3 regions of the Zobellia alginiliquefaciens genome follow, and region 3 is predicted to be linked to each of the others. Evidence: riboswitches for the same ligand, from Rfam matches in the RefSeq annotation. Region 3 holds a riboswitch; each other region holds the start of a gene.
What was found. A riboswitch is a leader RNA that binds a small molecule or an ion and turns the genes downstream of it on or off. The one in region 3 is predicted to bind S-adenosylmethionine.
Positions count from the first base shown of each region.

Region 1: another riboswitch for S-adenosylmethionine. It lies ahead of P0077_RS12745 (homocysteine S-methyltransferase family protein); the one in region 3 lies ahead of P0077_RS18930 (Na+/H+ antiporter NhaC family protein).
Region 2: another riboswitch for S-adenosylmethionine. It lies ahead of P0077_RS12645 (O-acetylhomoserine aminocarboxypropyltransferase/cysteine synthase family protein); the one in region 3 lies ahead of P0077_RS18930 (Na+/H+ antiporter NhaC family protein).

Region 1 covers NZ_CP119758.1:3,035,885-3,046,878, forward strand. Annotated here, with positions in the region: gene P0077_RS12715 (phosphoadenosine phosphosulfate reductase domain-containing protein) at 1-474, shown strand, start outside; gene cysD (sulfate adenylyltransferase subunit CysD) at 546-1,448, shown strand; gene P0077_RS12725 (sulfate adenylyltransferase subunit 1) at 1,530-2,777, shown strand; gene P0077_RS12730 (HEPN domain-containing protein) at 2,897-4,987, shown strand; gene cobA (uroporphyrinogen-III C-methyltransferase) at 4,990-5,784, shown strand; gene P0077_RS12740 (NAD(P)/FAD-dependent oxidoreductase) at 5,855-6,916, shown strand; SAM riboswitch class I at 7,068-7,175, shown strand; gene P0077_RS12745 (homocysteine S-methyltransferase family protein) at 7,308-8,309, shown strand; gene metH (methionine synthase) at 8,374-10,994, shown strand, end outside.
Region 2 covers NZ_CP119758.1:3,016,322-3,027,315, reverse strand. Annotated here, with positions in the region: gene P0077_RS12665 (T9SS type A sorting domain-containing protein) at 1-1,812, shown strand, start outside; gene P0077_RS12660 (hypothetical protein) at 1,809-2,522, shown strand; gene P0077_RS12655 (trans-sulfuration enzyme family protein) at 2,586-3,749, opposite strand; gene thrA (bifunctional aspartate kinase/homoserine dehydrogenase I) at 3,793-7,179, opposite strand; gene P0077_RS12645 (O-acetylhomoserine aminocarboxypropyltransferase/cysteine synthase family protein) at 7,255-8,529, opposite strand; SAM riboswitch class I at 8,657-8,768, opposite strand; gene metK (methionine adenosyltransferase) at 8,845-10,101, opposite strand; gene P0077_RS12635 (TonB-dependent receptor) at 10,364-10,994, opposite strand, start outside.
Region 3 covers NZ_CP119758.1:4,583,602-4,594,595, reverse strand. Annotated here, with positions in the region: gene P0077_RS18935 (porin family protein) at 197-1,057, shown strand; SAM-I-IV-variant riboswitch at 1,392-1,487, shown strand; gene P0077_RS18930 (Na+/H+ antiporter NhaC family protein) at 1,539-2,858, shown strand; gene P0077_RS18925 (response regulator) at 3,011-3,388, shown strand; gene P0077_RS18920 (DUF4494 domain-containing protein) at 3,664-4,227, shown strand; gene P0077_RS18915 (sigma-70 family RNA polymerase sigma factor) at 4,490-5,350, shown strand; gene P0077_RS18910 (sulfatase family protein) at 5,543-7,066, shown strand; gene P0077_RS18905 (DUF6503 family protein) at 7,206-8,006, opposite strand; gene P0077_RS18900 (nitroreductase family protein) at 8,246-8,938, shown strand; gene P0077_RS18895 (hypothetical protein) at 9,166-9,528, shown strand; gene P0077_RS18890 (aryl-sulfate sulfotransferase) at 9,596-10,852, opposite strand.

The DNA of each region.
Region 1 (10,994 bases), 1.5 Mb from region 3:
GTTGCCGATGTAAAGAATGATATTCCTGTGATTTGGTGCGATACGGGTTATAATACGCCCAATACTTACAAGCATGCGGAAGAGCTAATTGAGAAATTAGGTTTGAACATCGATTTGTATGTGCCAAAGCAAACCAGTGCTCATCGTGATAGTGTAATGGGAATACCTCAAATAGATGACCCAAAGCATGCGGTTTTTACAGAACAGGTTAAGTTGGAGCCTTTTAAAAGGGCTATGGAAGCGCATAAGCCAGATGTTTGGTTTACCAACCTTAGAAAGGGGCAAACTGCGTTGAGGGATTCGTTGGATATTCTAAGTGTAAGCAAAGACGGAGTTCTTAAAGTGAGTCCGTTTTATCACTGGAGCGACGCACAGTTAGATGCTTACCTGGAAAAAAGAGAATTACCTAACGAGCATAAATATTTTGATCCGACCAAAGTTCTTGAGAACCGCGAATGTGGATTGCATACCTAAAGGAGATTCCGCTTTAAGCGAAAAAATAATAATAGAAGCATAGCAGATAGCGAAAATATATTCATAAAATTATGAGCCAAGATACATCACACATCAACGCCTTAGAGAACGAGGCCATCTACATCTTTAGAGAGGTAGCTGCTCAATTTGAAAGACCGGTACTTTTATTTTCCGGCGGAAAAGATTCAATAACATTGGTGCGTTTGGCGCAAAAGGCATTTTGGCCTGCAAAGATTCCTTTTCCTTTAATGCATATTGATACAGGTCATAACTTTCCTGAAACAATAGAATTTAGAGATAGATTGGTTGAGGAGTTGGGTCTAGAACTTATCGTAAGAAATGTTCAGGATTCTATTGATCAAGGTAAGGTAAAAGAAGAATCGGGTCGGTACTCAAGTAGAAATTCATTGCAGACTACTACGTTGTTAGATGCTATTGAAGAATTCAAGTTTGATGCTTGTATAGGTGGAGCTCGTAGAGATGAGGAAAAAGCAAGGGCAAAAGAGCGTATTTTTTCTGTGCGTGATGATTTTGGTCAGTGGGATGAACGTAACCAGCGTCCGGAGCTTTTTGATATGTTGAACGGTCAGATAGAATTGGGACAGAACGTACGTGTGTTCCCAATTTCGAACTGGACAGAGTTAGATGTTTGGTCTTATATCAAAGAAGAAGAAATTGAAATACCTTCTATCTACTTTGCACACAAACGTAAAGTATTCTTGCGTGACGGTTTGATTTGGTCACATTCGGATTATGTGTACCAAGAGGAAGATGAGGAAGTGTTGGAACGTATGGTGCGTTTCCGTACTGTAGGGGATATGAGCTGTACGGCAGCCGTATTTTCGGATGCAACGGATATTGAATCTGTTGTGGAGGAGATTCGTGATTCCAGTATTTCTGAAAGAGGAGCCCGTATTGACGATAAACGATCGGAAGCGGCAATGGAGAAAAGAAAACAACAAGGATACTTTTAGAATTCTCACCAGGGGATTTAGTTTAAAATATTGATTAAAAAACGCCAAGAGCATAATGCTTAAGGCTTACAGCCAAAGAACATGGACGTATTAAAGATAGCAACAGCAGGTAGTGTAGATGACGGAAAAAGTACCTTGATCGGTAGAATTCTGTATGATACAAAATCATTGACTAGCGATAAGCTAGAAGCCATAGAAAAGACCAGTAAGAGCAAAGGGTATGATTACCTAGATTTCTCATTGGCTACAGATGGTCTAGTGGCCGAGCGTGAGCAAGGTATTACTATAGATGTGGCACATATCTATTTTTCAACTGCAAAGAAAAGTTACATTATTGCCGATACTCCCGGTCATGTAGAGTACACACGTAATATGGTTACTGGTGCTTCTACTTCTCAAGCAGCAATTATTTTGATCGATGCTAGAAAAGGAGTTATAGAGCAGACCAACCGTCACTTTTTTATCAATAACCTATTGCGCATCAAAGATGTTGTGGTAGCTATTAATAAAATGGACTTGGTTGATTATTCCGAGGAAACGTACAATGCAATCAAAGCCGATTTTGAGGAGTTGATGGCAAAAAGAGATTACCAAGATCAGAAGATTACCTTCATTCCTGTTAGTGCTTTAAAAGGTGATAACGTTGTGAACAAAACGGATAAGACGCCTTGGTATACAGGTCCTACTTTATTGGAGCATTTTGAGGCTTTGGATCGTAAGGATATTTTTAATGTAGGTACACCGCGTTTTCCGGTTCAGTATGTTATCCGTCCTAAGACAGATGAGCATCATGACTTTAGAGGTTTTGCCGGTAAGGTTTACGGTGGCGAGTTGAGTGTTGGAGATGAGGTTGTGGCTCTTCCATCGCAAACAAGGTCTAAGATCAAGGATATTTATTTCTACGACAAGAAGTTCCAGACGGCTTCAAGAAGGTCTTCGGTAACGATTACTTTAGAAGATGAAATTAATATCAGTAGAGGGGATATGTTGGTGAAAGCTGAAGATTTACCTACTATCGATAAGCAGTTTACCGCTACTATTTCTTGGATGGATTCAAATCAATTGACAGCAGGTAAGAAATATGTGGTACAACACGGTGTAAACAAAGTGTTGGCCAAGGTTGATAATATTCACCATAAAATCAATCCTGATTATTCTGGTATAGATACAGAAGTACAAGGGTTGGGTATGAATGATATCGCTCAGGTAACCTTCAAATTAAACAAGCCAATTTTTTACGACAAATTTGAAAATCACCGTACCAATGGTTCGTTTATCTTAATCGATACTCAGACCAACAGTACTGTAGGGGCTGGTTTCATAAGTTAGGAAACCAGAAGTTATCCAACGGATTAAAGGGGACATTTAAATATCTCTATAAAATCCATAGGAAAAATAGATAAATAATAATCTACCGATAAAAAGGTAAGAAACTAGATATAAACAGCATGCAAAGTTTCAGAACAGAAATAGAAAATCCCGTAGTTGAAAAGGATATTTTGGCCTTAGAGGCTAAAATACGCCAGTTCAAAGAAGGTAATTTAGATGAAGAAAAGTTCCGCAGTTTGCGTTTGGCTAGAGGTGTTTACGGTCAACGTCAGCCTGGCGTGCAGATGATTCGTATTAAATTGCCCTACGGTAAGGTTACCTCTAAGCAATTAAAGCGTATCAGTGATGTTTCTGACGAATATTCTAGAGGTAGATTGCACATTACTACACGTCAAGATATTCAAATACATTATGTTGATCTTGACCGTACACCAGAACTTTGGTCGGAGCTAGAGAAAGATGACGTTACCATTCGTGAGGCTTGTGGTAATACGGTACGTAACGTAACGGCTAGTGAAACTGCCGGTATAGATGTAGACGAACCGTTTGATGTTTCGCCATACGCCCATGCACTTTTTCAGTATTTCTTACGTAACCCGATCAGTCAAGAAATGGGCCGTAAGTTCAAAGTTTCTTTTTCTGCCAGCGATGCGGATACGGGTCTTTCGTATATGCACGATCTTGGTTTTATTGCCAAAATACAGGATGGCGTAAGAGGTTTTAAAGTGATGTTGGCCGGTGGGTTAGGTTCACAACCACGTCATGCCGAGCTACTTTTTGAATTTCTTGCAGCGGATAAAATTATTCCATTAATGGAAGGTGTGGTACGTGTGTTTGACCGTTACGGAGAAAGAAAGAGCCGGGCAAAGGCTAGAATGAAGTTCTTGTTGAAAGATTTAGGTCTTGACGGGTTCAAAGCGCTATTGGAAGAAGAGCAAAAAGCGATTCCTTTTCAAACTTTTCATATTGATGCAGATGCATATCCTAAAGTTGAAGTAGCTAAGGTAGATGCGCCACAAGTGGAGATTGAAGATGCGGAAGCTTTTGAAATCTGGAAATCTACGAACCTTATACCTCAGAAGCAGGAAGGGTATTCGGCTATCGGTATTAAAGTACTTTTAGGTGATTTTTATACGGATAAAGCAAGATTATTAGCTGATTTGGTAGAGCAATATGCTGCTGGCGAGTTGAGATTGAGCTTGCGTCAAAATATATTGATTCCTTACGTAGCCAATGATTTGGTTCCGTTTTTCTACAACAAACTTAAGAAACTAGGTTTTGTAGAAGCAGGGTATAACAAAGCCATAGATATTACGGCCTGTCCTGGTACGGATACTTGTAACTTGGGTATTGCCAGTAGTACGGGTATTGCTGAGGAATTGGAAAGAATCATGAAGGTGGAATATCCTCAGTACATCAGCAACTCTGATGTAGCAATCAAAATCAGTGGGTGTATGAATGCCTGTGGTCAGCACAACATGGCCAATATCGGTTTTCAGGGTATGAGTGTAAGAACCAAAGATAAGTTGGTGGCGCCGGCACTTCAAGTGTTGTTGGGCGGTGGTAACGATGGTGATGGAAGCGGAAGATTTGCAGATAAAGTAGTAAAAATTCCTTCTAAAAGAGGTCCTGAAGCATTACGATTGATTTTGGACGATTACGACCAAAACGGAAACGGAAAATCGTATGCCGATTACTACGAGGAAAAAGGACAAATGTATTTCTATGATTTTCTTACGCCATTATCGGATGTTGAGAATCTTACTGCAGAAGATTTTATTGACTGGGGTAATTCGGAACGATACGAAAAAGCGATTGGTATTGGTGAATGTGCCGGTGTGGTAATTGACCTTATCGCTACATTACTTTTCGAAAGCGAAGAAAAAATACAGAATGCACAAGAGGCTTTTGAAGAAAATAAATGGGCGGCTAGTATCTATCACTCCTATTCTTCAATGGTAAACTCTGCAAAAGCAATGTTGACTTCCGAAAAAGCGAAAGTGAACACGCATGCAAGAATAATCAAGGATTTTGATGAAAAATTCGTTGCCTCTGGTAGAATAGATTTAGGTCAAGGTTTTGAAGAACTTGCTTTACAATTGAACAAGAATGAGCCAACTGAAGCTTTTGCAAAAAGCTATTTAGAAGATGCAAAAGCATTTTTAAAAGCAGTTGAAAAGTTTAGACAACAAGAATTAGCAGAAGCTTAAGAATGAAATATTCCAACGAAAATAACAACACTTTATCCCATGTAGGCGGTCGCTTTACGGTAATTGGTGCAGGTCCTGGTGATGTTGAGCTTATTACGCTCAAGGCCATCAAGGCGTTGGAAAGTGCCGATGTGGTGTTGTACGATGCGTTGGTGTCCGTTGAGTTGTTGGACTATGCACCTAATGCCGAACAAATTTTTGTTGGCAAAAGAAAGGGGTGCTATGCCTATCAGCAAGAACAGATAAACGAGTTGATCGTTAGCCGAGCAAAAACCAATGCCCATGTGGTACGTTTAAAAGGTGGAGATCCATTTGTATTTGGTCGTGGTGCGGAAGAAATGGAGTATGCTGCAGCCCACGGGTTGCAAGTAGCTATGGTGCCCGGTATATCATCATGTTTGTCGGTTCCGGCATATCAGAACATTCCGGTTACTAAAAGAGGTGCCGCCGAAAGTTTTTGGGTAATCACGGGTACAACAAAAGAGCATAAACTTTCTGCTGATGTTGCTTTGGCCGCTAAAAGCAATGCCACAGTGGTTATTCTTATGGGCATGAGCAAACTGTCGCAAATAGCGGAATTGTTCAAAGCCGAAGGCAAGGCTGAAACCCCAATTGCCATTGTGCAGAACGGAACCAGAAAAGACGAAAAAATTGCGGTAGGTACTATTGCTTCCATCGAATATGAAGTGGAAAAGCAACAGATGGCCAATCCGGCAATTATTATTATAGGTGAAGTAGTTAGGCACAGAGAAAGTGTCGAAAGCCTTAAAGAAGAATTTTTAGAAGTAGTTAAATAAAGTAATTGATGTCAGGTAACGAGTTCAGCATGCTCAATACTCAATTCTAATTACTCAATACAAAGAAGTAATGATAAAAACAGATATTCTCATCATTGGCGCAGGCCCTACAGGTCTTTTTACGGTATTTGAAGCAGGCTTATTGAAGTTAAAATGCCACTTGATAGATGCTTTGCCACAAACAGGTGGACAGTGTTCGGAAATTTATCCGAAGAAACCGATTTATGATATCCCGGCTTTCCCGGAAATTCTTGCAGGTGATTTGGTAACTAACCTAATGGAGCAAATCAAACCTTTTGAGGCTGGTTATACTTTGGGTGAGCGTGCTGAAACTTTGGATAAACAAGAAGATGGTTCTTTTATCGTAACAACAAACAAAGGTACAAAACACCATGCGCCAGTAGTAGTTATTGCTGGTGGACTCGGTTCTTTTGAGCCTAGAAAACCGCCTATCGAAAACATTTCTGATTTTGAGGACAAGGGTGTGGCTTACATGGTAAAAGACCCTGAAGTATATAGAGATAAAAAGGTAGTGATAGCCGGTGGTGGTGATTCTGCTTTGGACTGGGCTATTTTCTTGGCAGATGTTGCCTCGGAAGTATCTTTGGTACACCGTAGAAACGAATTTAGAGGAGCTTTGGATTCTGTGGAAAAAGCATCTGAATTGGCAAAAGCGGGTAAAATAAAATTATTTACTGAGGCCGAAGTAAAAAAATTGTACGGTGATGACCATTTGGAAGCGGTTGTTATCAAACATAATGACGCAGAAAAAGGGGAAAGCTATGTTGAGGTAGATAACTTTATTCCATTGTTCGGTCTTTCTCCAAAATTAGGACCAATAGGTGATTGGGGACTTGAAATAGAGCGTAATGCTATTAAAGTAAACAATGCCAAAGATTATCAGACCAACATACCTGGTGTTTTTGCTATTGGAGATGTGAACACCTACGAAGGGAAATTAAAACTGATTTTATCTGGTTTCCATGAGGCTGCCGTAATGTGTCAGTACGCTTATCAGTTGATTAACCCTGGTAAGAGATACGTTATGAAATATACCACCGTTGGTGGTGTAGAAGGATTTGACGGTACTAAAAAAGTGGCGAAAAAAGAAGTAGTAAAGAGTATAGTTTAATTTGTATTAGTGCATATAATTGGTAAAGCCTTCCGTTATCTCATTTTGATGGAAGGCTTTTATCTACTGTAAAGCGCCAAAAACAATTGGGTTTCTTTGGTTTTAATATCAATGTGGTGTTACTTTGCAGACCGTTCATTAAAATACGTGACTGTTATCAAGAAAGGTGGAGGGAATAGACCCTTTGAAACCTTGGCAACCCTTTTCTTATAAAGAAGGTGCTACATTCTATCCTATGTGTTCATGGGACAGATAACAAAGAGAGGCAAATATGTTTGTCCTTATTCTTTTACTTGATAATTGTCTGCAGATTGATTTTAGAATAATGTTTTTCGATAGGTTAAGTCGGATGATATTAAAGCAGAATACCTAATAAGAAGGGTAAAGGAAAATGAAAAGTATTCAAGAAATATTAAAAGAGCGCATATTGGTGTTAGATGGTGCCATGGGTACTATGCTGCAACGCTATAAATTTACCGAGGAGGATTTTCGCGGTGAGCGTTTTAAAGATTGGAAATCTCCGGTGCAAGGTAACAATGATTTGTTGTCTTTGACCCAACCCGAAGCCATTGCGGAAGTACATAGAAAATACTTTGCCGCAGGAGCGGATATTGTAGAAACCAATACGTTTTCCAGTACAACAATTGCCATGGCAGATTACGACATGGAAGAGTTAGTGTATGATTTGAATTTTGAATCCGCGCGAATTGCTAAAATGGTTGCAGATGAGTTTACGGCCAAAGAGCCAAATAAACCTCGCTTTGTAGTGGGTAGTTTAGGACCTACCAATAAAACGGCAAGCATGTCTCCCGATGTGAACGACCCTGGGTATAGAGCGGTTTCTTTTGATGAGTTACGAATAGCATACAAACAGCAGGTAGAAGCTTTGTTGGATGGAGGGGTGGATATGCTAATGGTTGAGACTATTTTTGATACGTTGAACGCCAAAGCGGCATTATTTGCAATAGAAGAAGTAAAGGAAGAGCGTAATATAGATGTCCCAATAATGGTAAGCGGCACGATTACCGATGCCTCGGGAAGAACTTTATCAGGGCAAACGGCTGAAGCATTTTTAATTTCAGTTTCGCATATTCCAATCTTTTCGGTTGGTTTTAATTGTGCTTTGGGCGCGGACCAGTTGGTACCTCACTTAGAAGTTTTGTCATCCAAATCAGAACATGCTATTTCTGCTCACCCTAATGCCGGTTTGCCAAATGCTTTTGGGGAATACGATGAAACGCCAGAGCAAATGGCGGCACAGATAAAAGAATATGTAGAAAAAGGTCTAGTCAATATCGTTGGCGGTTGCTGTGGTACTACACCGGAACATATTAAGGCAATTGCAGACTTGGTAAACAAGTATGATCCAAGAGGAATAAACGTGGCATCTTGATTGGAAAGATACAGTGAACAAATAAAGAACAATTATCAATTATCACAAAAGTGATTGAGATACTATGAGTGACAACTCAAATATACTGACAACCAACGACCAACAACCAGCAACTAGACATTTAAAACTATCCGGTCTAGAGCCTTTGGTCATCACCCCTGAAAGCAATTTCGTAAATGTGGGCGAACGTACCAATGTAGCTGGATCTAAACGATTTTTACGACTTATTAAAGAACGTAAGTTCGAAGAAGCCCTAGATGTTGCCAGAGATCAGGTGGAAGGTGGGGCCCAAATCATCGATATTAATATGGATGATGGTTTGATCGATGGTAAAGAAGCCATGGTTAAATTTTTGAACCTTGTTATTGCGGAGCCTGATATTGCCCGTGTGCCTATCATGATAGATAGTTCCAAATGGGATATTATTGAAGCAGGTCTACAAGTGGTTCAGGGCAAGTGTGTGGTAAACTCCATTAGTTTAAAAGAAGGTAAGGAAGAGTTCGTAAGACACGCCAAGCTTATCAAGAGATACGGAGCAGCGGTAATCGTAATGGCTTTTGACGAAGTAGGTCAGGCCGATAATTATGACAGGCGGATAGAAATATCTAAACGGTCTTATGATATTTTGGTAGACGAAGTAGGTTTTGCGCCCGAGGATATCATTTTTGACCTGAATATATTTCCCGTTGCAACGGGGATGGACGAGCACAAACTTAATGCGCTAGATTTTATAAGGGCAACGAAGTGGGTTCGTGAAAATTTACCTCATGCCAGTGTTAGTGGAGGGGTAAGTAATGTTTCTTTTTCCTTTAGGGGTAATAATCCTGTGCGTGAAGCTATGCATTCCGTCTTTTTGTACCACGCTATAAAAGCGGGTATGAACATGGGAATCGTCAATCCGACCATGTTGGAGATATATGATGATATTCCAAAGGATTTGTTGGAACATGTTGAGGATGTTATTCTAAACCGTAGAGATGATGCAACGGAACGATTGTTAGATTTTGCGGAATCCGTTGTGGGTACTGCCAAAGAAAGCAAAGTAGACCTTTCGTGGCGTGAAGAGCCTTTACAAAATAGAATTACGAGAGCTCTTGTAAAGGGAATCGATCAATATATAATAGAAGATGTAGAGGAGGCACGTGTCGCGGCAGACAAACCAATTGAGGTCATTGAAGGAAACTTAATGGCCGGTATGAACGTGGTAGGCGACCTTTTCGGAAGCGGAAAAATGTTTTTGCCGCAGGTAGTGAAATCTGCTCGTGTAATGAAAAAAGCGGTGGCTTATTTACTACCGTACATTGAGGAAGAGAAGTTGAAAAACCCTCAGATTGGTGACGATAAGGGGAATGGAAAAATATTGATGGCCACCGTAAAAGGTGATGTTCATGATATTGGTAAAAACATAGTTAGCGTTGTTCTGGCCTGTAATAATTATGAAATAGTGGACCTTGGGGTTATGGTGCCACCCGAGAAAATTATAGCAGCTGCTATTGAGCACAACGTAGATGTAATAGGCCTCAGCGGACTTATAACTCCCTCTCTTGATGAGATGGTGCATTTGGCCAAAGAAATGGAGCGTAAGAACTTTAAACTGCCGTTGCTCATTGGTGGGGCAACTACTAGTAAAGCTCATACTGCGGTTAAAATTGACCCACAATATAGTGAGGCCGTAGTTCATGTAAATGATGCGTCAAGAGCAGTGACAGTGGTTGGTGACTTGCTCCAGAAAGAAACATCGGCCGGGTATAAGAAAGCAATCAAAGAAGACTATGATGTCTTCAGGGATAAGTTCCTGAGCCGAACAAAAAAGAAGGAGTACAAAACTATAGAAGCTGCAAGAGAGAACCGATTTAAAATTGATTGGGATGCTTCGGAAATCGTAAAGCCTAAGGAGTTAGGTATTCAGGTTATTGAAGATATTGATTTAGAGAAGTTGGTTCCTTTTATAGATTGGACACCTTTTTTTAGAAGTTGGGAACTGCACGGAAAGTATCCTGATATTTTAACGGATGAGGTTGTGGGCGAACAAGCAACAGAGCTTTTTGCCGATGCTCAGAAAATGTTGAATGATATTCTAAAGGATAAAAAGTTAACGGGAAAAGGGGTGTTCGGTATCTTTCCTGCCAATACGCTGGAAAACTATGATGATATAGAGGTTGATGTAGAGGACGGTAATGAAACGAAGAAGTATACGTTTAGAACGTTACGTCAGCAATTGCAAAGAAGAGAGGGCGTGCCAGATTATGCTTTATCCGATTTTATTGCGCCAAAAGAATCCGGTAAACAGGATTATGTAGGCTGCTTCTGTGTAACTACAGGTTTCGGAACCGATGAATTGGCGGATACGTATCGTGAAAATTTGGATGATTACAATTCCATTTTGGTAAAAGCTTTAAGTGATCGTCTGGCCGAAGCTTTTGCAGAGTACCTGCATTTAGAGGTGCGAACAAAGCACTGGGGCTATGCTTCTGATGAGCATTTAGAAAATGATGAATTGATAGATGAAAAATACAAGGGTATTCGTCCTGCACCTGGGTATCCTGCTTGTCCGGATCATTTAGAAAAGTTAACCCTTTGGGATATGCTAAAGGTGGAGGAGCGTATAGGTGTAAAATTAACGGATAGTTTGGCCATGTGGCCCGCCTCATCAGTCTCAGGGTATTACTTTGGTAATGCGGAATC
Region 2 (10,994 bases), 1.6 Mb from region 3:
GGCGCCAACCCAAACAGTTTAACTACGAACAACGTACTTTTTGGGGTGACATCCCTTTATGGAAACCACACCCAAGGCATCACGGATAGTTCACGCACCAATAAGGCAAACGTACATGTGCAAGGTTCGAACAACAGAATCGAAAAATGTGAAATAGCCTTCAACGCGGGTGCCGGTTTGGTCGTAAGGGGCAATAATCATCAGATTCTAGACAATTACATTCATGACTGTAACTTTTTAGGATTTTACGATGGCCCGCTAGTGGTTAGAGGCATCAATAATACTTCGGTGAAAAACAATACCGTCTTTAGAGGTGGTAGGGATGCTATTCAATACAACGGGTCCGACAATGAGTTTTCGTATAATGATATCTCACAAAGTAATTTGGTTGCAGATGATTGCGCCCTATTCTATACGGTAGGGCCGCAATACACTACTGAAATTCACCACAACTGGTTTCATGACACGGCATCGGGAGGAACTAAATATAAGGCTGCAGGAATTTATTTGGACAATGATGCCGCAGGGTTTATAGTCCATCATAACGTGGTCTGGAATACCGAGTGGACCAGCGTACAGATCAACTGGAACGGAACGGATATTGACATTTTCAACAATACGCTTTGGAATGGTTCAGAGGTGATGGGAGCATGGCATAAAGAGGGAACATCATTCTCTAACGTTCGGGTTTGGAACAATCTGGGAAGCGATGAAAATTGGGAACCACAGTCGGACAAACAGAATAATCTAGTGGTTTCCCCAAATGTTTTTGTAAATGCGGATAATGCCGATTTCAAGCTAAAATCAGACACCTCACCTATTGATCAAGGCCGCGAAATTTCAGGAATTACCGAAGGCTATATAGGCAACAAACCTGATGTTGGTGCTTATGAAAATGGTGGTGAGCAATGGGTGGCCGGCATCACATGGAAACCCTTATACGGTCCTATTGGCTTAGGTTGCTACGGTCTTCCCGGAGAGGATTGTATCGCTTTTGACCCTAACGACAGTGATAGTGATGGGGTTGCAAATGTTGATGACGACTGCCCTGATACGCCTTTAGGCAGTACCATAAACACCACAGGTTGTAAAGTTTTTAGCCTTCCGGCGGATAATTTTAAGGTGAAAGGAACTAGCGAATCCTGTAGTGCTAACGATGACGGTATTATCTCGATTAGTTCTGCGGATACCTCTCATCAATTTAAAGCAAGTATTTCTGAAACCGGTGAAGAAAAGAATTTCAATTCAGACGTTTTGTTCAATGGTTTAAGCGCCGGCGATTATACCATTTGTATTACTACCTCTTCAGATGCCAGTTATGAGCAATGTTATATAGTTACCATAGACCAGCCGAAAGACCTATCTGTTACCTCTAAGGTAGACGACACAAAAAATCAGGTTACACTCAACCTAAAAGGAAGCATAAACTACAGTATTGACCTGAACGGACAAATAACACATACAGACCAGAGTGAAATTACCCTTGACCTCTCTAAAGGCCAAAATAACATATCCGTTCAGGCAGATAAAAATTGCCAAGGCACATACAATGAAATCATTAGTGTTTTTGAAGGGGTTACCGTTTTTCCGAATAAAGTAGAAGACCAATTGACCGTAGCCTTTTCTGATGACATTGAATCTTTGGTAACCCTAGAAGTAGTATCGGCTACGGGTAAAGTTGTAATGAACAAAACGGAAACAATTTTAAACCGAACCACAACGGTAGACACGGCAAACTTAAGTTCCGGTCTGTATTTCCTGAACATAACCGCATCTAACATAAACTCCCAAGCTAAAATCATCAAGCAATGATAGCCAACCGATATCTCAGATTAAGCCTTTTTTTTCTATGCCCGATTCTTTATAGCTGTAGCAGTAGTGATGGTGATAATGGAGGAAATGAGACTCCCCAAGATATTCTTCCGCCAAAAGCTTCTGTTTTAGTTTTGCCCGATAAAGGTGAAGAATGCAATCAAGGGGATATAATCTCCGCTACGCAGAGCCGGGTAACCTTTGAATGGGAGACCTCCGAAAACACGGACAGCTATATTTTGGTTCTCAAAAATCTAAAAACGAACGAAACCACAGAAAATGAAGCTCCCAACAATTCTTTGGCTTTATCTATATTAAGAAATACCCCCTATTCCTGGAGCATTATTTCAAAATCAAGTGGAACAGCATCTACAGCCACCAGTGAAACTTGGATGTTTTATAATGCCGGAGAAGGCACTGAAAGCTACGCACCCTTTCCCGCGGAGGCCGTAAACCCGACAATGGGTGCGACCGTAGCTTCTCCTACAACACTACATTGGCTAGGCAGCGATGTGGATAACGATATTGTTTCATACGAATTGTATTTAGGCACCAACAATCCGCCAACAAAATTACTTGAAACCACGGCTGACACTAGTTTAGAAAATACAGCGCTGAGTGGAAATACGGTGTACTTCTGGAGAGTAAAAACAATTGATGCCAAAGGTTCCAGCTCTCAATCTCCTGTTTTTGAGTTTAAAACGGAGTGATTTTAATGTATAAAAAAACCAGCGCATAGACGCTGGTTTTGAAATTGTAATTATCATCTTATCTTAACCCAAAGCCTGAGAAATATCGGCAATGATGTCATCTATATGCTCCAAGCCTACAGAAACGCGTACCATACCGTCCGTAACACCGGTTTCCGCTCTTTCTTCCGGCGAAAGTTTGCTATGTGTTGTTGATGCCGGGTGCGTGACAATACTGCGTGCATCGCCCAAATTCGCAGAAAGGGACAGTAACTGTATGGAATCAAAGAATTTTTGACCTGCTTCTACTCCACCTTTTACTTCAAAAGCTACTACGCAGCCACCCGCTTTCATCTGTTTTTTGGCGATTTCATATTTAGGATGCGATTTCAAATGCGGGTATTTAACCCAATTCACCTTTTCATGTCCTTCAAGAAATTCCGCCAACTTTAAAGCATTATCACAATGACGGTCTACCCGAACAGCAAGTGTCTCTAGACTCTTTGAAAGCACCCAAGCATTAAAAGGTGATAATGCAGGCCCCGTAATTCTAGAAAAGCGATATACTTTATCTATCAACTCATTTGAGCCCACCGTAATACCTGCAAGTACCCTACCTTGCCCGTCCATCAGTTTTGTTCCTGAGTGGATGACCAAATCGGCTCCAAATTTTATTGGCTGTTGCAAATAAGGCGTAGCGAAACAGTTATCGATTACCAAAATCAAATTATGTCTTTTGGCAATCTTTCCCAAAGCCTCTAGATCCAATACATCAACCCCTGGATTTGTTGGAGATTCTGCATATATTATTTTAGTCTTTGGCGTAATCAACTCCTCAAGCTTGTCTAGCTCATCAATCTTAAAATAGGTATGATCAATATTCCATTTTGGGAAGAAATTGGTGAACAGCGAGTGTGTAGAACCAAAGATGCTACGTGCAGATAATACATGGTCCCCACTATCTAATAATGCAGCCAATGTAGAAAACACAGCGGCCATCCCGGATGCAAATGCGAATCCGTTTTCGGCACCTTCCATTTGGCACACCTTTTCGATAAACTCAGAAGAATTGGGATTGGAATAACGCGAGTAAATATTTCGGTCTTTCTCTTCCGCAAACGACGCCCGCATATCTTCGGCATCTTCAAACACAAAACTAGAGGTCACGTACATAGGTACGGAGTGCTCTAAATTTTTAGTGCGTTCCAACTGCGTTCGGATGGCGTTTGTCTCAAATTTCTTTTCCATGTTCTTATAAATTGATGAAAGCTAACTTTCTCTTTTGCTTTGTTTATCCTTTTTCGGCTATACGGAGAATATCTCCAAAAACACCACGTGCCGTAACCGCTGCTCCGGCTCCGGCACCCTGAATTACCAATGGGTTTTCTCCATAGGATTCAGTATATATTTCTATTATTGAATCCGAACCTTTTACCTGCCCTAAAGCACTTTCTTTAGGTACAGAAACCAATTTTACATCTAGAATTCCTTTTTCCTCTTGAAGGTTACCGTGCAAATCGCCCACATATCTGAGTACATGACCAGGTTCTTGGTTCTTTTTTATTTCGTTGAATTTGGCATCTACCACATCAAGGTTGTCCAGAAAGTGGTTTACATCTCCATCTCTTAATTGCTTCGGAATTAAGTTTTCGATATTTATATCGTCAAACTCATTGCTCAAATCAAGCTCTCGTGCCAAAATCAGTAACTTACGCCCAACATCGTTTCCTGAAAGGTCTTCACGAGGGTCTGGCTCCGTAAAGCCACTTTTCATTGCGGCCCTTAATATGTTCGAAAACGGCTCTTCGCTTTCTGAAAAAGTATTGAAAATATAACTTAACGAACCGGAGAAGACCCCTTTTATTCCTGTTATATTTTCCCCTGAAAGATGCAACAACCGAATAGTATCAATTAACGGCAAACCAGCTCCTACATTGGTTTCGTATAAGTATTGTTTTTGATGTTTATCCAGTTCTTCACGTAACAGTTGATAGTAATCAAACCCAAGGGTGTTCGCTATTTTGTTTGACGAAACGATATCAAAACCGTTCTCTACAAACTCAAAATAGTGGGCCACAAAATCTTTATTTGCGGTATTATCAACCACGATAAGATTTTCTAAATGGTGCTCTTTTGTGTAAGCAATGACATCTTCAATTTGATACGGAACACCTTTTTTCTCAACAGCGGATTTCCAGTTTTTAGGAACCCCTTTTTTGTTCAAAAGTATCTTTCTAGAATTGGCTACGCCAAATACGTTCAAGTCGATTCCCTTTCGTTTCTGAATGGTTTTGTTCGACTTTAAAATTTGGTCAATGAGTGTTCCTCCTACATTTCCATGACCAAAAATAACCAAGTTTACTTTTTTGCTGATACCGAAAATCTGACCGTGCATCACGTTCAACGCTTTGCTTAAATCCGACTTTTTCAACACAAGACTTACGTTCTTGCCAGATACCGTATTATTGAAAAGTAAAGGCGCAATCTGATTTTTTATCAACGAGTTGTACGGCCTATGGAACGTACTCAAATCCTGCCCAACAATGGAGATAACGGAAACCTCATCAAGCACCGTAATCATATTAATGTCCTTGGACTCATAATCACTTTCAAACTCCCTATCCAAAGCTCGTTTTGCATCTAGGGCCCGGTCTGCATTTACCACCAAACCGATACCACGCTCCGAAGAACCTTGCGAAATAATACTTACACTGATATTGCTCTTTTGCAATGCGCTAAAAATACGGGCATCAACACCAACTTTACCTAAAAGCCCCCTACCCTCAACATTGATCAAAGAAACATTTTCAATAACCGATAGTGATTTTATACCACCTTCTTCGGTCTTGGCACTGATCAGCGTACCTTCATTATCGTTGTTGAATGTGTTTAAAATACGAAGGGGAATATTCTTTTCTATTAATGGGATGATCGTCTTAGCGTGTAAAATTGTTGCTCCAAAATTCGCCAGTTCATTCGCCTCACCATAGGAAAGGTGCGATATCCTTTTCGCATCGGAAACCAAATCCGGGTTGGCCGTGTAAACCCCATCTACGTGGGTAAAATTCTGAAGCTCTTCCGCATTTAGAAAATTAGCGAACAATGCAGCAGAATAATTACTACCGTTTCTACCCAAGGTGGTGGTTTCACCATTTTCATCAGAAGCTATAAACCCAGTAATAATCGGCACCGCATCTGTATCTAACTTAGCGAATCTGCGCAGCACATTTTCTTTTGACAAAGCCTCGTTCACGGAAGCATCCCCAAAATTAGAGTCGGTTTTTATCAGCTCCCTAGAATCGAGCATCACAGCATTGATACCTTTTCCGATAAGCAGCTTGGTGACCAGTTTTACAGAAATGAGTTCACCAAAAGACAACAGCTGGTCTTTAATTTTAAGGCTATAATCCCCTAAAAGGGAAACCCCTTCCAGCAACTTTGCCAAATCTTTAAATTCCTGCGAAAGATTGACATTCTTAAACGTATGCTTTTGATATTTCTCGAAAGCCTCAAAGTCTTTATAGTAGTTTTCCCCCTTGGCTGCTTTCTCCAAAATGGCCTCTAACTGGTCCGTAGCCTTTGCACGGGCAGACAAAACAACGGCAATGTTTTCTCCTTCTTCCACCTTATCAGAAACAATATTCAGAACACGTTCCAACCCTTCGCCATTGGCGAGAGATTTTCCACCGAACTTTAAAACCTTAGCGTGTTTTGACTTTCCGTTTCTACTGAAAACAGGTTCCAGAAGTCTTTCCATTTGGTCAAATTCAATTAAAAAAGCATCGTGACCATGCAGGGAATGTACCTCTCCGTACGTTACGTTTCCGTTCGCCTGTGCCAAACGTTTAAAAGTCTCTTTATTTTCCTTTGCCGTAAAGAACAAATCAGAGTCTACACCTATAATATGAATATTCGCATCACTATTTTGTAGGTCTACGAAATTCTGCTCACCATTTCTCATAACGTCAATGGTCTTGAGCAACTGGTTCATTAATTTATAGGCCGAAAGCTGAAAACGTTCTTGTAATTTTTCACCATGGTGCATTAACCAACTCTCCACGTTAAAAACCTGAAGTTCCTCATTGGTACTTCGCTTAAAACGGTCCTTGAACGATTCCGGCGTACGGTAACACAACATGGCATGCATGCGGGCATCGTGAACCGGCTGCTTACTGTTCACCAAAAATTGCTCCTGAATCTGGCAGTTACCGATCAACCAATCCGTAGATTTCCAGTCTGACGCCACAGGAATTAAATGCTCAGTAATCTTTGGGTTGAGTGCCGCCATTTCCCAAGCGATACCTCCTCCTAAAGAACCTCCTAAAAGAGCGAACAATTTACTGATTTCAAGTTGCTGAAGACCCAATAAGAAAATTCTAGCGATGTCTCCCGCTACAAAATCCTTATAATTATCGATTATGAATTTATCGTATCCGTTACCCGGAATATTAAACGATAAAATCGTGTATTTTTTGGTATCTATACACTTGCCTTCTCCAATAAGTGCGGACCACCAGCCGTCATCTCCCGTAACATTTGAGTTACCGGTTAAGGCATGGTTTACCTGAACTATGGGTGCCGTGTGCAATTCTTGACCGAACAATTGATAAGACAGCTCAATATCTTGAGTCACCCCACTGATCGTGGTATAGTTTGCTAATTTCAAATGATGTAGCATACGATATATGTTAGACCCGACCCTTGGTTAAAAGGGTCAGATCTTATTAATTTCTAAAAGAAAATTTTATATTGATTAAAGCGCTGAGAATGCGTTTTCCAAATCGGCCTTTAAGTCTTCAATATCTTCCAGACCAACTGACAAACGAATTAAGTCTTGACCTACACCCGCTCCTGCCAATTGCTCCTCATTTAACTGTTGGTGCGTAGTACTAGCTGGGTGAATGATCAATGACTTGGTATCGCCAATGTTGGCCAATAGAGAGAACACTTTAGTAGCATCGGTAAATTTCTTGGCAGCCTCAAAACCACCTTTAATTCCAAATGTTACCAATCCACTTTGACCTTTTGGCAAATATTCTTGTGCAAGATCATAGTATTTACTGCTCTTAAGTCCTGGATAATTTACCCACTCCACTTCATCTCTACCTTCTAACCAAGTAGCCAGTTCCAGTGCATTTTCACTATGTTGTTTGATACGAACATTTAAAGTCTCCAAACCTTGAATAATTTGAAAAGCATTAAACGGACTTAAAGCACCTCCAAAATCACGCAATCCTTCTAAAATTAATTTAAAAGTGAAAGCAGCGGCTCCTAAAGCTTCGCTATATACCAACCCGTGGTAGCCTGCGGAAGGCTCAGTAAATTCAGGGAATTTTCCGTTGGTCCAATCAAAAGTTCCGGCATCAATGATAGCTCCCCCTAAAGACGTACCTTGACCACCAATATATTTAGTAAGCGAATGAATAACCAAGTTGGCTCCGTGCTCAATAGGGTTTAAAAGTGCTGGCGAAGCTACCGTATTATCAACGATAAAAGGAACTTGGGCAGCTTTCGCCTGTTTTGAAATCGCTTTTAAATCAAGTACATCTAATTTTGGGTTACCCAATGATTCTACAAAGAAAGCCCTTGTATTGTCCTGAACCGCCTTGCCAAAACTTTCCGGATCGGAAGCATCAACAAAAGTGGTAGTGATTCCTAACCTTGGTAGGGTAACGTTCAATAAGTTGAAGGTACCACCGTATAAACTACTAGAAGCAACGATATGGTCTCCCGCTTTTAAAAGGGTCATTAACCCCGTAGAAATAGCCGAAGTTCCCGAAGCAAAAACAACTGCGCCTACTCCACCTTCAACTGCAGCTAAACGCTCTTGAAGAATTTGATTGGTAGGGTTGTTCAGTCGGGTGTATATAAAACCGAGTTCAGCAAGTGAAAATAAGTTTGCCGCATGATCCGTATCATTAAAAACATACGAGGAAGTTTGATAAATGGGCACGGCACGTGTACCTCCAGTCTGAGTTGTGTCATGTCCGGCATGCAATGCGTTGGTTGAGAATTTTTGATCACTCATAATTTCTGATTTTTAATTGTTATTTAAAATAATTAAAAGCCCGACCAACCTCAGCCATATATGTTATGGCAAGGTGTAATATCTAAAAAGTTATAAGAAAGTATAAGATTAGTATGAGTAATCTGTTTTGTTATCTGTCCCTGTATAAAAGGGATAGAATGTAGCACCTTCTCTGCACAAGTGGCAAAGGGTTGCTAAGGTTTCAAAGGGTCTATTCCCTCCACCTTTCTTGATAACTATTCAATACGTGTTTGAACTTTTGGAATTACAAATATATGGTCGGCGAATTTAAATTCACCAACATTTTTGAAAAATTTACAAATTAAACGCTTTTTTAACCTCGCCTACCTTATCCAACTTTTCCCAAGTGAACAATTCCACTTCTTTTTCGATACGACCGTTGTAGGGAGATTCAAAAACCTTAGTTACTATTTTAGGTTCTTTACCCATATGGCCATAAGCGGCAGATTCTAAATAAATAGGGTTTCGCAACTTTAACCGCTCTTCAATAGCATGTGGGCGCATATCAAAAAGCTCTTTGGTTTTGATGGCAATTTCACCGTCAGTCAAATCTACATTAGATGTACCGTAAGTATCTACAAAAATAGAGGTAGGTTCAACAACACCAATAGCGTAGCTCACTTGCACTAAAATCTCATCAGCGACACCTGCTGCTACTAAATTCTTTGCAATATGGCGTGCAGCGTAAGCCGCACTTCTGTCTACCTTACTCGGGTCTTTTCCGCTAAAGGCACCACCACCGTGCGCTCCTTTTCCGCCGTAGGTATCTACAATAATTTTTCTTCCTGTAAGTCCTGCATCTCCATGAGGACCACCAATTACGAATTTTCCGGTTGGGTTAATATGATATTTAATCTGATCATCAAAAAGAGCTTGTGTTGACTCCGGAAGCTGGGCTACCACCCTTGGTATCAAAATTTCTACCAAATCTTTTTTGATTTTGGCCAGCATCTTTTCATCATCAGTATTAAAAGCATCATGCTGCGTAGAGATCACGATAGTATCTATACGCTGAGGAACGTTGTCATCTGAATATTCTATGGTTACCTGAGACTTGGCATCTGGTCGTAGGTAATCAATAATCTTACCTTCGCGACGTAGTTCCGCTAAATTCTGCAATATTTTATGCGAAATATCAAGTGCAAGCGGCATGTAGTTTTCCGTCTCTTTCGTAGCATAACCGAACATCATACCTTGATCACCGGCACCTTGCTGCTCCTTTTCTCCACGGTCTACACCTTGACTAATATCTTGAGACTGTTCGTGAATTAGAGAAATAACTCCACAAGAATCACCACTAAATTGATATTCACCTTTGGTATAGCCAATTTTGTTAATGACTTCCCTAGCTATATTTTGAACATCTAAATAGGTATTGCTCTTAACCTCACCGGCCAATACAACCTGCCCTGTGGTCACCATGGTTTCACAAGCAACTTTACTTTCTGGGTCAAAAGCCAAAAAATTATCCAACAAGGCGTCACTAATTTGATCGGCAACTTTATCTGGGTGTCCTTCGCTTACGGATTCGGAAGTAAATAAATATGGCATAACAAACTTTTATTTTTTGTAAAAGGATTTGAAGATATGCCGAAAAGAAGATGATGTGAATAGTGCAACATCAACTGCTTTAGCATTTTTTCGTTTTTATTGCCGTTTTGGCTCAAAACAGAGGTTGCAATCAGTCAAATCCCTCCTCTTTATTTTAATTAGGACGCAAAAATATAAAAAATGTTGAGTTCCCTATCTTAATATGATGTTATTTATTGAATCAATTGATAAATTAATTTAACCCATATAGATTTAAGACAGGCTACAGGTCATATTTTACCGAGAAGAGTACATACCGTGGCTGTACAAAATAAGCTTCCGTTGTAAAAAACAAATCGTTTGTACTATCCCTATTTAATGTGGTCGTATTTAATAGATTAGTTCCTTTTACGCCATATTCCCAGCGGCTATCTTTCTTCTGGTAGGTTAAGTTAGATTCAAGAAAGCTATACTTATTATCGATTGTATTCTCCTTGTCCGTATAATTATAATAGTCATAATCTACCGTAAAAATAAAGTTCTTCAAAAAAGCGGCATCAAAACGGGCATACGGTCTACTGGTGTAATATGTGGTTTCTAAATTTCCGTTTTCATAGTTATTTACGGTATATCTGTAACCCAGTTCCAAGTTGGGGGCATTCTTAAAATTAGTTGATAATGCGCCCGTATAATTCTGAGTGAACGAATTAGAAGTACGTTGCTGACCGTCTACTAAGTTATTGGTTGTAGACCAACCAACATTAGCACGTGCAGATGCTTTTATCTTACCAAAGGTTCGCTCGTACCTTCCGTTTGCGGTTAACGACTCATCTTCAAAATTAGAATTGATCGTAGTACTTACTCTATTGATTCCAATTATATCGGCATTATTTTTTAGTGCGTCTATACGTTTG
Region 3 (10,994 bases):
TGTAATTACAATCTGACATTTTATCGCGTCAATAATACTAATCAAAAGCGCTAATAATCGATTAAAACTTCATCGATCTTGCATAAAAGTGCTTAAAACAGGTAAATTTGACGCCAAAATTAATCAAGGCTTTTCATCAATTATGCTATGCCTTGTATGTCAATCATTTAATAAAATTTACAAGATATTATTCCTTATGAAACATTTATTTCTAATTGTCACTACGGTGCTTATTGGTAATTTAGCTAATGCACAACTTCAAGTTTCTGCAAGTTCTGGCTATGCCCTGGGAAGTGCTACTATGAAACTTGGAGAAAGGGTGAACGCTTCTGAAACGGAAAATACATATGGTAGTTATGGCGAGGGAGTCAATTTTCAAGTTAGGGGAACTTATTTTTTTGATGAATCCTTCGGTGTGGATTTAGGTATTGGATATTTGCACGGTACAGACCAAGATATCTCTATGGTAAATTTACCGGATACTGAAGTAGATGCTATTGCCAGAGCACGTGCTTTTGGTGCTTCGGCTTCCGTGGTATACAAGTTCACCAATAACATTTATGGTCGGTTTGGGGCCTTGATTAAATTAGGAGGGAAAACGGAAGGTGTGGTCTATCAAAAATCTGTTTTTTCCGAGGCTGAGGCGGATGCCTTGGGAGTTCCACAGGGTTCGTATTCAGAGACTAATTACAAAGAAGATTTTCACGGACATTTTCCTTTAGGTTTTGTGGGTGCACTCGGGTATCAATATGAACTAAATTCTAATTTTAGTGTTTTCGTAGAAGCGGAGTATTACGGTATCAGTCTGAAACGAAAAGACTCGGAACTATCTGCATTTCATACCGATGTTAAACTTCCCGATGGTTCGGTAGCTGTAAACGGACTATACACTTTAGAAAACCTACCTGACGGCGTTGTGAAAAAAACGGATTATGTAGATAATCTTTCAAATACCAATACTGACCCTTCCCAAGAACTATCTCAAAAAGTACCTTATTCTTCTTTTGGGCTGAATATTGGGGTTACCTATAAATTTAAGCGCACAGTTAAGCAATAACCATAGGCTTAACAGAAAAATTCTGAACTGACAACACCTATTAAAATCCTATTTTTAATAGGTGTTTTTATGTTGATTTACTTGAAAATCTTTTTCCATTTAAAAGCTAAATAGATAACTGCTCCCAATAGAAAAGAATCAAGAAAATAAGCCCCTGTTATCTGAAAAAATTCAAAATAGGTAAGCATGCTTATTAGAGAGCTTAATACCCAACTTATTAAAGCTGCAGGTTCTCATAAAGAGTGCTAAGTTCAAATACAGGGATTTAACTATGTTATAAAAAACAAAAATTGACCTCCCGTCTCTTTTAAGTTCACTAATTTTGCGCCCTTAAAATTAATATCAAGAATCTCAAATTGAGATAGCAACCTGCATTAACGAGCAAGGTGCTAAAATGATAAGCCAATACCTTGGAAAAAACGTTATATCCTTCCTATTGTATTTGCCATTGCTCTATTTGTTATTCTGCAAACATAAATTTATGACTCAGGTTAAGGCTGTGGTTGCAAACTACAAGGCACTATTTCCATTTTTAGTATTTGTTGCTGTCTTTTTAGGTGCGGGTATCTATCAAAATGATTTTTATGCCCTCCCCGCTCCTATTGCGGTAATTGCAGGAATCCTTGTGGCATTCATGATGTTCAGGCAGCCCATGAATTCTAAAATAGGTATTCTTCTAAAGGGATGTGGTGACGATAAAATACTCACCATGTGCCTAATTTATTTATTGGCGGGCGCCTTTGCCGCCATTACCAAAGCTATGGGTAGCGTTGATGCTATTGTTCATTTAGGATTGGATATTATTAGTCAGGAGTATATTTATGTGGGCGTATTCGTTATCGCCGCTTTTTTATCCATTTCTACCGGAACCTCCGTGGGTGCTATTGTTGCATTGGCCCCAATTGTTATCGGTTTCGCAGATACGGGAGACTTTGCGTTATCTATTTTATGTGGAGCATTGTTGGGGGGTGCAATGTTTGGGGATAACCTTTCCGTAATTTCAGATACGACCATTGCCGCTACCCAATCGCTAGAAGTTAAAATGAGCGATAAATTTAAAGCCAACATAAAAATAGCGTTACCAGCGGCCATAGTTAGTATGGCTATTCTTATCTATCAAGGCTTATCACTCAATAGCCAAGGCATGGAAATGGAAACTTTCACCTATTCCATTCTTAAAATAGCGCCCTATTTAATTGTAATTATTTTATCCGTAGTTGGTATCAATGTATTTGTTACCTTGGTATTGGGTGTGATCTCGGCTGGAATATTAGGTGTTCTTTATGGCGATTTCTCAATACTCGAATTCACGAGAATAGTCTATACCGGTTTTACGAATATGACCGAAATATTCTTATTATCCCTGTTAACAGGAGGTTTAGCTGCTTTAGTGACATATAACGGAGGAATTGAATTTATTCTTACCAAGATCAAAACATTCATTAAAAGTAAAAGAACAGCTCAATTTGGTATTGCAGCTTTAGTATCGAGTATCAATACAGCAATTGCGAACAATACCGTATCCATTATCATTTCTGGACCCATTGCTAAATCCATTACCGATGAATACTCCTTAGAAAACAAACAAACTGCCTCAATTTTAGATATTTACGCCTGTATAACCCAAGGACTGTTGCCTTACGGAGCCCAGGCTTTAATGATTTTGAGCTTTGCCAGTGGAAAAATCACCTATTTAGATTTGGTTGGCAATACGTGGTATTTATTACTATTGTTGGTGTCTAGTGTACTATTCATAGGCTTCAAGAAGGCTAGTAAAAGCATAAATTCCATCAAAATCTAAAAATAGTAGTAACTGTTTCGTTTACTCTTATTACGTAGAACTCATGAAGGTTGAAGTGTAATATGGACATGTAAAGATACTTTCACTCCTTTCGTCCAAATTAATTTTTCCTAATACTACAACGAGCTACTTTTCTAGCAAATTAGATATTTATGAAACTTGAAATAGTTATTGTGGACGATTCCGTTGTATGGTTGTCCTTAGCTGAAAAGCTTGCCAAAACCCATCCTTTAGTGCGCAGTGTAACTACTTTTGAAGATTCATATGATGCTTGGATACATATTCAAATTTCAAAACCACAGGTGGTATTATCGGATATAGAAATGCCAGGAATGGACGGACTGTCTTTTCTTGAAATGTTCGGTAACCGAATGCCTTTTATATCTAGTTCTACCAAACAAAGCTTTGAAGATATAGCAAGAGAACTTGGGTGTGTAGATTTTATTAGCAAACCCTATACAAAAAATGAATTTCACAAATCGATAGATTTGGTCTACAAACAGATACATGGGAGAACTGCCGCCTCCTAAAAATACATAATCCGCTTTTCTTTTAATACAGCTAATTAGCCCAACAATCACTTTATACATAGGGCTTCATTCGTATTTGTTTAAACACTTGTTTAGAGCCTCTTAATTTGGACAACAAACTTTTCGTTCAATTAAAATCAGGCACTACAAAAACCATAACTGACTTAGTATGTGACCAGTATATCTTTACATATGAAATTGTGAATATCTATTGCTAATTATGACTTCCCGCCCTAAAGCATAATCTTATATTTGGCACCCCTAAAACAATAGTTATGAGTGCAACGTGGTATGAATGCAAAGTAAAATATAGAAAGCTTGATGAAACATCGGGCACACAAAAAGTAAAAACAGAACCTTTTTTGGTAGATGCCATTTCGTATACCGAGGCGGAAAGTAGAATAACCGAAGAAATGTCCGTTTACTTAAGTGATACCGATGAAATTAAGATTACCAATATAAAAGTGGCAAACTACGCAGAGATCCACCCTTTTGAGAATTCTGACCGCTGGTTTAAGTCTAGAGTATCTTTAATCGCTTTTGATGAGGAAAGTGGTAAGGAGCGTAAAACGAATCAATACCTATTGGTACAGGCAAATGATGTAAAAGAAGCGTATGACAATACGGTTGGCGTTATGAAGGATACCATGGGCGAGTATACCATACCTGCCATTTCAGAATCCCCAATTATGGATGTATTCCCTTATTTTTCTGGTGAGGAAGATGAACTGGAGCGCTTGGAGAAATTCAATGCGTTAAAAGATTCTGTTCCCGTAAATCTTGAAATGGACGAAAAACTGGAAATGGCCGATGTGCTAGCAGAAAGTGAAGAAGAGTAGTTCTCTAAAAATACACATTAAAAAAGGCTGTCCAAACATCTGTTAGACAGCCTTTTTTATGTTTGGACATTTCGTTTTCATAGTTGATTTTCCTGTTTATACGCGTAAGTTGCCCTTTCTCTATTTTGGTTTCAATTTAAGTGGTCGAATCGATGTAAAATTGAAAATTCTTTGAAAAATTTTTAAACAATTCGGATAATCATTAGGATTATTGCAATAAATCCCGTATTATAAGATAACAAATTAAAAATAAAATAAATATATGAGGCAATTGAAAATCACGAAACAAATTACGAACAGAGACACTAAATCCTTAGAAAAGTACTTTCAAGAAATATCTAAAATTGATTTGATCACCCCAGAGGAAGAAGTGGAACTAACAAGAAAAATTCGTGAAGGAGATGATGTTGCCCTTAATAGATTAGTAAATGCCAATCTACGATTTGTAGTTTCTACGGCAAAACAATACCAAGGAAGCGGATTACGACTTTCTGACCTGATCAATGAAGGTAATATTGGGTTGGTAAAAGCAGCCAAACGTTTTGATGAAACCAGAGGGTTTAAATTTATCTCCTATGCCGTATGGTGGATCAGACAATCCATATTACAGGCCATTTCCAATCACTCGCGAATGGTACGGATACCGCTGAACAAAATAAGCGAAATCAGTAAAATCAATAAGGTGCATTCTTCTTTGGAACAAAGGCACCAAAGACCTCCTAGCGCCATAGAAATCGCCAAGGAATTAGATATGAATGCCGCTCAAGTGAAATTCGCTATGAAAAATTCTGGAAAGCATTTATCTATGGATGCCCCTTTTCAAGAAGGAGAATCTTCTAGTTTATATGACGTTATTCAATCTAAAGACGCAACTAGCCCTGATGCTAATATGATGGTCGATTCCCTTAGAACCGATCTAGACCATATTTTAAATACACTCCCGGACAGAGAAAGTGCCATCATTAAGTTATACTATGGCATTGGAGAACGCAGCCCAAGAAGTTTAAGTGAAATTGGTGAACTTTTTGATATTACAAGAGAACGGGTAAGACAAATAAGGGAGAAATCGATTCGTATGCTCAGAAATAGGTCTCAGAACGAAATTTTAAAAGCATATCTGTAAACATACAACTTTACATAATTACAAAAGCCGACTTTTAACGAGTCGGCTTTTGTTTTGTAAACATTGGGTGTACTGTTTTACCCATACCTAATCGGACAAGTATTACGTGTCTATTTTACAATTATTCTTTTTCAACGTACTTTGTGCCAACAAATTATATTACATTCGTGATTTAACCAACCACCATCACCCATGAATCACAGTCTGTACGTTTTATATATATCTTTTTTTTGTTTACCCATTCTACTATTCGGTCAGGAGGGAAAATCGGAAAACACAACTGCCCAAAAACCAAATATTGTTCTCATTATTGCCGATGATGTAAACTGGGATGATATTGGCCCTTATGGTAACAAAAATATCAGAACTACCAATTTGGACCAACTGGCAAAAGATGGAATGCTATTTACAGATGCCTTTTTAACTACAAGCTCCTGTAGCCCCAGTAGAACCAGTATTATTTCTGGTCTCTACCCCCATAACACCGATGCAGAACAGTTGGCATGGCCTCTGCCCGAGGAGAAAAGGACCTTTGTTCAGGAATTAAAAAACACAGGATATTGGACCGGTTTGGCCGGAAAATATCATCTAGGCGAAGCCGTTACCGACGATTTTGATGTGTTGTTGGAAATGCAATGGAACGATAATATTGGCCTAAAGGGATTGGATAGAAGATTAGTTGGCGACGGTAGTGGTTGTGATGAATGGATCAAACTCCTACAACAAAGACCAAAAGACACGCCCTTTTTTACGTGGTTAGCTTCTTATGATGCGCACAGGCCTTTTTACGAAGGTATAACGGATAATCCGCATGCGCCCGAAGATGTGATTTTACCCCCTTATGTACCAAATACGGACGGAGTTAAAAAGGACTTTGCTTTATACTATGACGAAATTTCTAGAATGGACGCGTACATTGGCAAAGTGGTCGCGGAACTGGAGGCTCAAAATGTGGCCGACAACACCATTATCCTCTTTATTTCGGATAACGGGAGAGCTTTCCCAAGAGATAAAACTACCTTATACGAAGGCGGTATAAAAACACCATGGATTATAAAATGGCCTGCAAAAATTAAAGGCGGACAAACCAATACGGAATTGGTGAGCTCCGTGGATATAGCACCAACTTTTATGCAAATGGCAGGATTAGAGCCTTTACAGGAGTTTGATGGCCTTAGCTTTATGCCATTATTGGAAAACAAAGAAGTAGCCATTCACGATGAAATATATGCGGAAGACCATTTTCATGATTTTGAAGATTATACCAGAGCAGTACGCACCAAGCAATATAAGTACATAAAGAATTACTATTCGGATTTGCCGAATACGCCTTCAGCGGATATTATAAGAGGGCTTGGCTGGCAAAGTATGCTTGAAGAAAAGAAAAAAGGAACTTTAAACGAGGCTCAGCTTAAATGTTTTACCACACCCAGAGATACAGATGAGCTTTTTGACATTGTCGCAGATTCGTACGAGCTGAACAATCTAGCAAGCAATCCTGAATACAGCAGTATACTGAAAGACATGAAATCTAGATTAGAAAAAATAAGAACCGCAACCAATGATGTGCTTCCTTCGGAAAGAACTCCGGATGATTTCTTTAGGGAAACAGGTTTGCCTACCAAATATCGCATACGTCCAAGACCTTCTAAAGCGGTATATATGAAAGCCCGAGCAGAAGGTGAAGTTTTGGTAAATCCTGATTTTATGGAGTAGTTCTATTATTTTGAATGCTCAGGTTGCAGAATTTTTTATGCCGTGAAAACGACTTATTACTGCCGGAAAGACAGAGAATTGACCCCATAAAAAAGCCCAATCATAGATTGGGCTTTTTACAATTTATATTGGTGTGATTCTATTTCAAAAGAAAATCTTCTTTCTTAAAACCATTATTGAATCTTATATCCGTCATAGTGTATTCACCACTTTTTACATAACCCCCTTCTTTATTGGGCATATAACTTTCACGTACCGTAGATAATAAAACACCATCTACTGTTTCGTAAGTCAAGGTCATTTTTAAAATGGGTTGGTTGATACCAAATGCGGGTAACGAAAAGAAAAACTGATCTACCAAATGTGTTTCTGGATTGAAATACAGAATATATTCATCGTTTTGCTCTTTTTTGGTCACATCGGCATTGTAAGTCAAGCTTACTTTGTCATAGGTAACATCACCCACTTTTTCGGTGCCAAGGTATTTATAGTTCGTACCTGGATTCGTCAATTTATACATCATTGCAAACCAGTAAAAATTCACCTTACGCAAGAAAACCGTTCCTCCAAGTGCTTTTGGGTCGGTAATACTTTTACCATCTAATGTTAGGGCCGGTTGGTTATCTACTAGCGATTGTACCGCTACTCCTTCTTGTTTGGGCAGTAAATTAATTTCATGTTGGTCATACGAACCCCAAGACTGTTCACCATTAAAAATATAACGTTCGGTGGAGACATCTTTACCTTTGTCAAAGTTGTCATACACATAGTGGTATTCCACATCTTTTTTAGCGGCCAAAGTTCCGTAACCCCCATTCACTTCTTCCAAAGCATCCAGTAACTCGGTTACTTTAGCCTCAGATTCCTGAGCATTTACCGTACCTACAGCTACAAAAGCCATTAAAGTTCCGGCTAATACGTTTTTAAGTTTTGAATTCATCTTTCTTTGTTAAGTATTGTGTTTTTAATTGAGCATTAGTCTGTGACATGTACAAACCTTACAGGAAATAGATTTTTTAATGCGAATCACCTCCATAACATCCTTATGGTGATGTTTCTGCCTAGAACCGAATCCAATTAAAAGCGCGTTGGTTTCGCTACTTTCTCCTTCAAAAACGGATTCACGAAAAAGCAATATCTTTGATATTCCTATTCCGTAACCAAATAGCACCCAAAACTATGGACACTAAACCGCATATTTTAGTCAACGGACACACACATGTACGCTACCAAGAGAACATACTGTCCCAAAAAGAATTACTGAAACAAAGCCAGGCGCTTTATTTTCATTTGAACAAAAGAAGATCCGTTCGGGAATACGCAGATACTCCTGTTCCCAAAGAAGTGATTGAAACCTTGATTAAAACGGCTTCTACGGCACCCTCGGGAGCACACAAACAACCTTGGACGTTCTGTGCGGTTTCCAACCCTGCATTAAAATCAAAAATAAGAGAGGCGGCCGAAGCTGAAGAAAAAGAGAGCTACGAAAGTAGAATGAGCGAAAGATGGAAAAAGGACCTAGAACCTCTGGGTACGGATATGCATAAACCTTTTCTAGAAATTGCCCCGTGGCTTATTATCGTGTTTAAAAAAGTTCATGATATAGATGAGAAGGGTGAAAAAACAAACAACTATTACGTAAATGAATCGGTAGGTATTGCTTGTGGCATGCTTATTACCGCAATACATAAAGCCGGTCTGGTTACATTGACCCACACCCCTAGCCCTATGAATTTTCTTGCCAAGTTATTGAACAGGCCCAGTAATGAACGGGCCTATTTACTGCTACCCGTAGGGTATCCAAAATCACCCACCTACGTTCCGGATATTAAAAGAAAGCCGTTAGATGAAGTTGCGGAGTTCTATGAGTAAACTACCTCGGGGCAAGCCCACGAGGCATTAAAAGGAATACACTTTGATTTCGAGGCAAGCCTCGGAGCATTTAATCTCGATTATCGAGTAATGTCTGAAGGTTCTATAAGCCGCTTGTAAAAGTGTCACTATTTTTACGGAATGAGCCCGCAGAAGTGGCAACGAACGTCTATTTTCCGTGATATCCATTAACAGCAAGTTTGGATACATCACCTTAAACCGGAAATATGACAAAAGACGATTTATTAGGAAAAGAGATGAGCAACCTCTACGCCATCGCAAAACAGGTCAACCACTATTTTAACGGGAGCGATATCAGCTTTCTCAAGACGAGAGTACAAAACCTACTGAGTAATTACGTAAAGTTTAGCTGTACGCATGAAGAACAGACCGCAGAAATGCTCAGAAATCTTCAGGTAAACCCTGGTAACACTATAGATTCCATTGTGAATGAAATGACCGAAAACTTGGATGAAATCGTCAAAAGCGACCTTAGTGATTCCGTAAAACAGTTGAGCTACGAACTATCTTTAAACCGACTAATTTCCTACCATAAAGCCAATATTGAAAATATTGAGCACTTATTGTAAACAAAAAAACTCCGATATTTCTATCGGAGCCGTTCAACATTAACCCGCTAAAGTCAAATAATTATTTTTACAATCCCAAGGCTGTTATAGCCTCATCGTCTACCGGAAAGGCATAAGCTCGCCATGGCCTTCTTATATCCGTCGTCTGCCATAGAACATCACCGTTATTGTTTACCTCCCAAATAGTACCATCACCTTCCGCTATTAAAGTATTGCCATTGCTCATACGTACGGCACCCCCAATAGATAAATTATATAGATCCGGGTCCGTGAACTCCCAAGTTACCGTAGGCTCGTTATCTTGCCCTGCAACTAGTTGGTAGGGCGGACTTAATTGATATTCCACCACTGCAGATTGCCCGTTATATAGGTTATTGGCAAAAACCAGCATTTTGTTGTCATCAAAAAGGTTCGGGTAATGTACCCGGTTTAACGTAACATCCCCAACGTTATCATACGCTAGCGGATTTCCAAAGCGATATACCAAATCCCCACCTAGATTATAATTGCCTCCTTCGCTCGTAGCCGCTTCTTCAGTAGTAGTACTATGGTCTATGACCCAAACTTCACTATAATAATTGACCGTTACATACAAAAGGTCATTGGTTTCGTCTAAAGTTAGCCCGTTAGCATGGGTAATATCACCGTCATTCTGAGTGCTATTATAATTGATGTCAATTTTATTCGGATAATCCGCCACAACTCCATAATTATCAAGATTGCTATCATAATCCTGAATTACATGATCGGTAAAATGCCATTCCCAAACCACTTCTTGGGTCAACGGATTCATTTCAATTACGGCATCAGGGTAAATATCAAAATTACCTGAAAAGCCCATTTGAGCGGCATCGTCCGAATCTACCTTTTCCCATATTAAGAAAATAATATTACCGTTGGAAAGGTAGTTTACATCATGGTGCGAAATATAGGAATCACTAGAATAGGTAAACTCCCAATCCGTGGTCTGATCCGCATTTATTTTTATGAATTTACCGCCATAACCCCCAAAATTAATCCGTGGGTTAGTAGCTGCTTGGATAGCCACCAGACTACCATCACTCTGCAATTCGGCATCATCTCCCAAGCCATTAATTGCCCATTCAAACAAAGTTTCGCCATCATGGTTGATCAATTCTACCCCATCATCTGGATCTACCGCTAATATGTATGAATTTGTGTCTATGCCACTGTTATCATCATCTATAATTTCTTCATCTTCCACTACACTTAAAGCGTCTATATCATCACTACTACAACTAGTTAAGACAATCAAAAATACATATGAAAATGATAAGCCAATTCTACTTTTTAATTTGTTCATGGTCAAAATTTTAGGAGTATATTAGATAACGGCCATAGCCCTATCGTTAGATACCGTTGTATTATTTGATGGTAAATATAGGGTGAGGTTACATTGTAAAATGGGGTAATCAGTGAAGGGATACTACTAATCAGTAAACAGG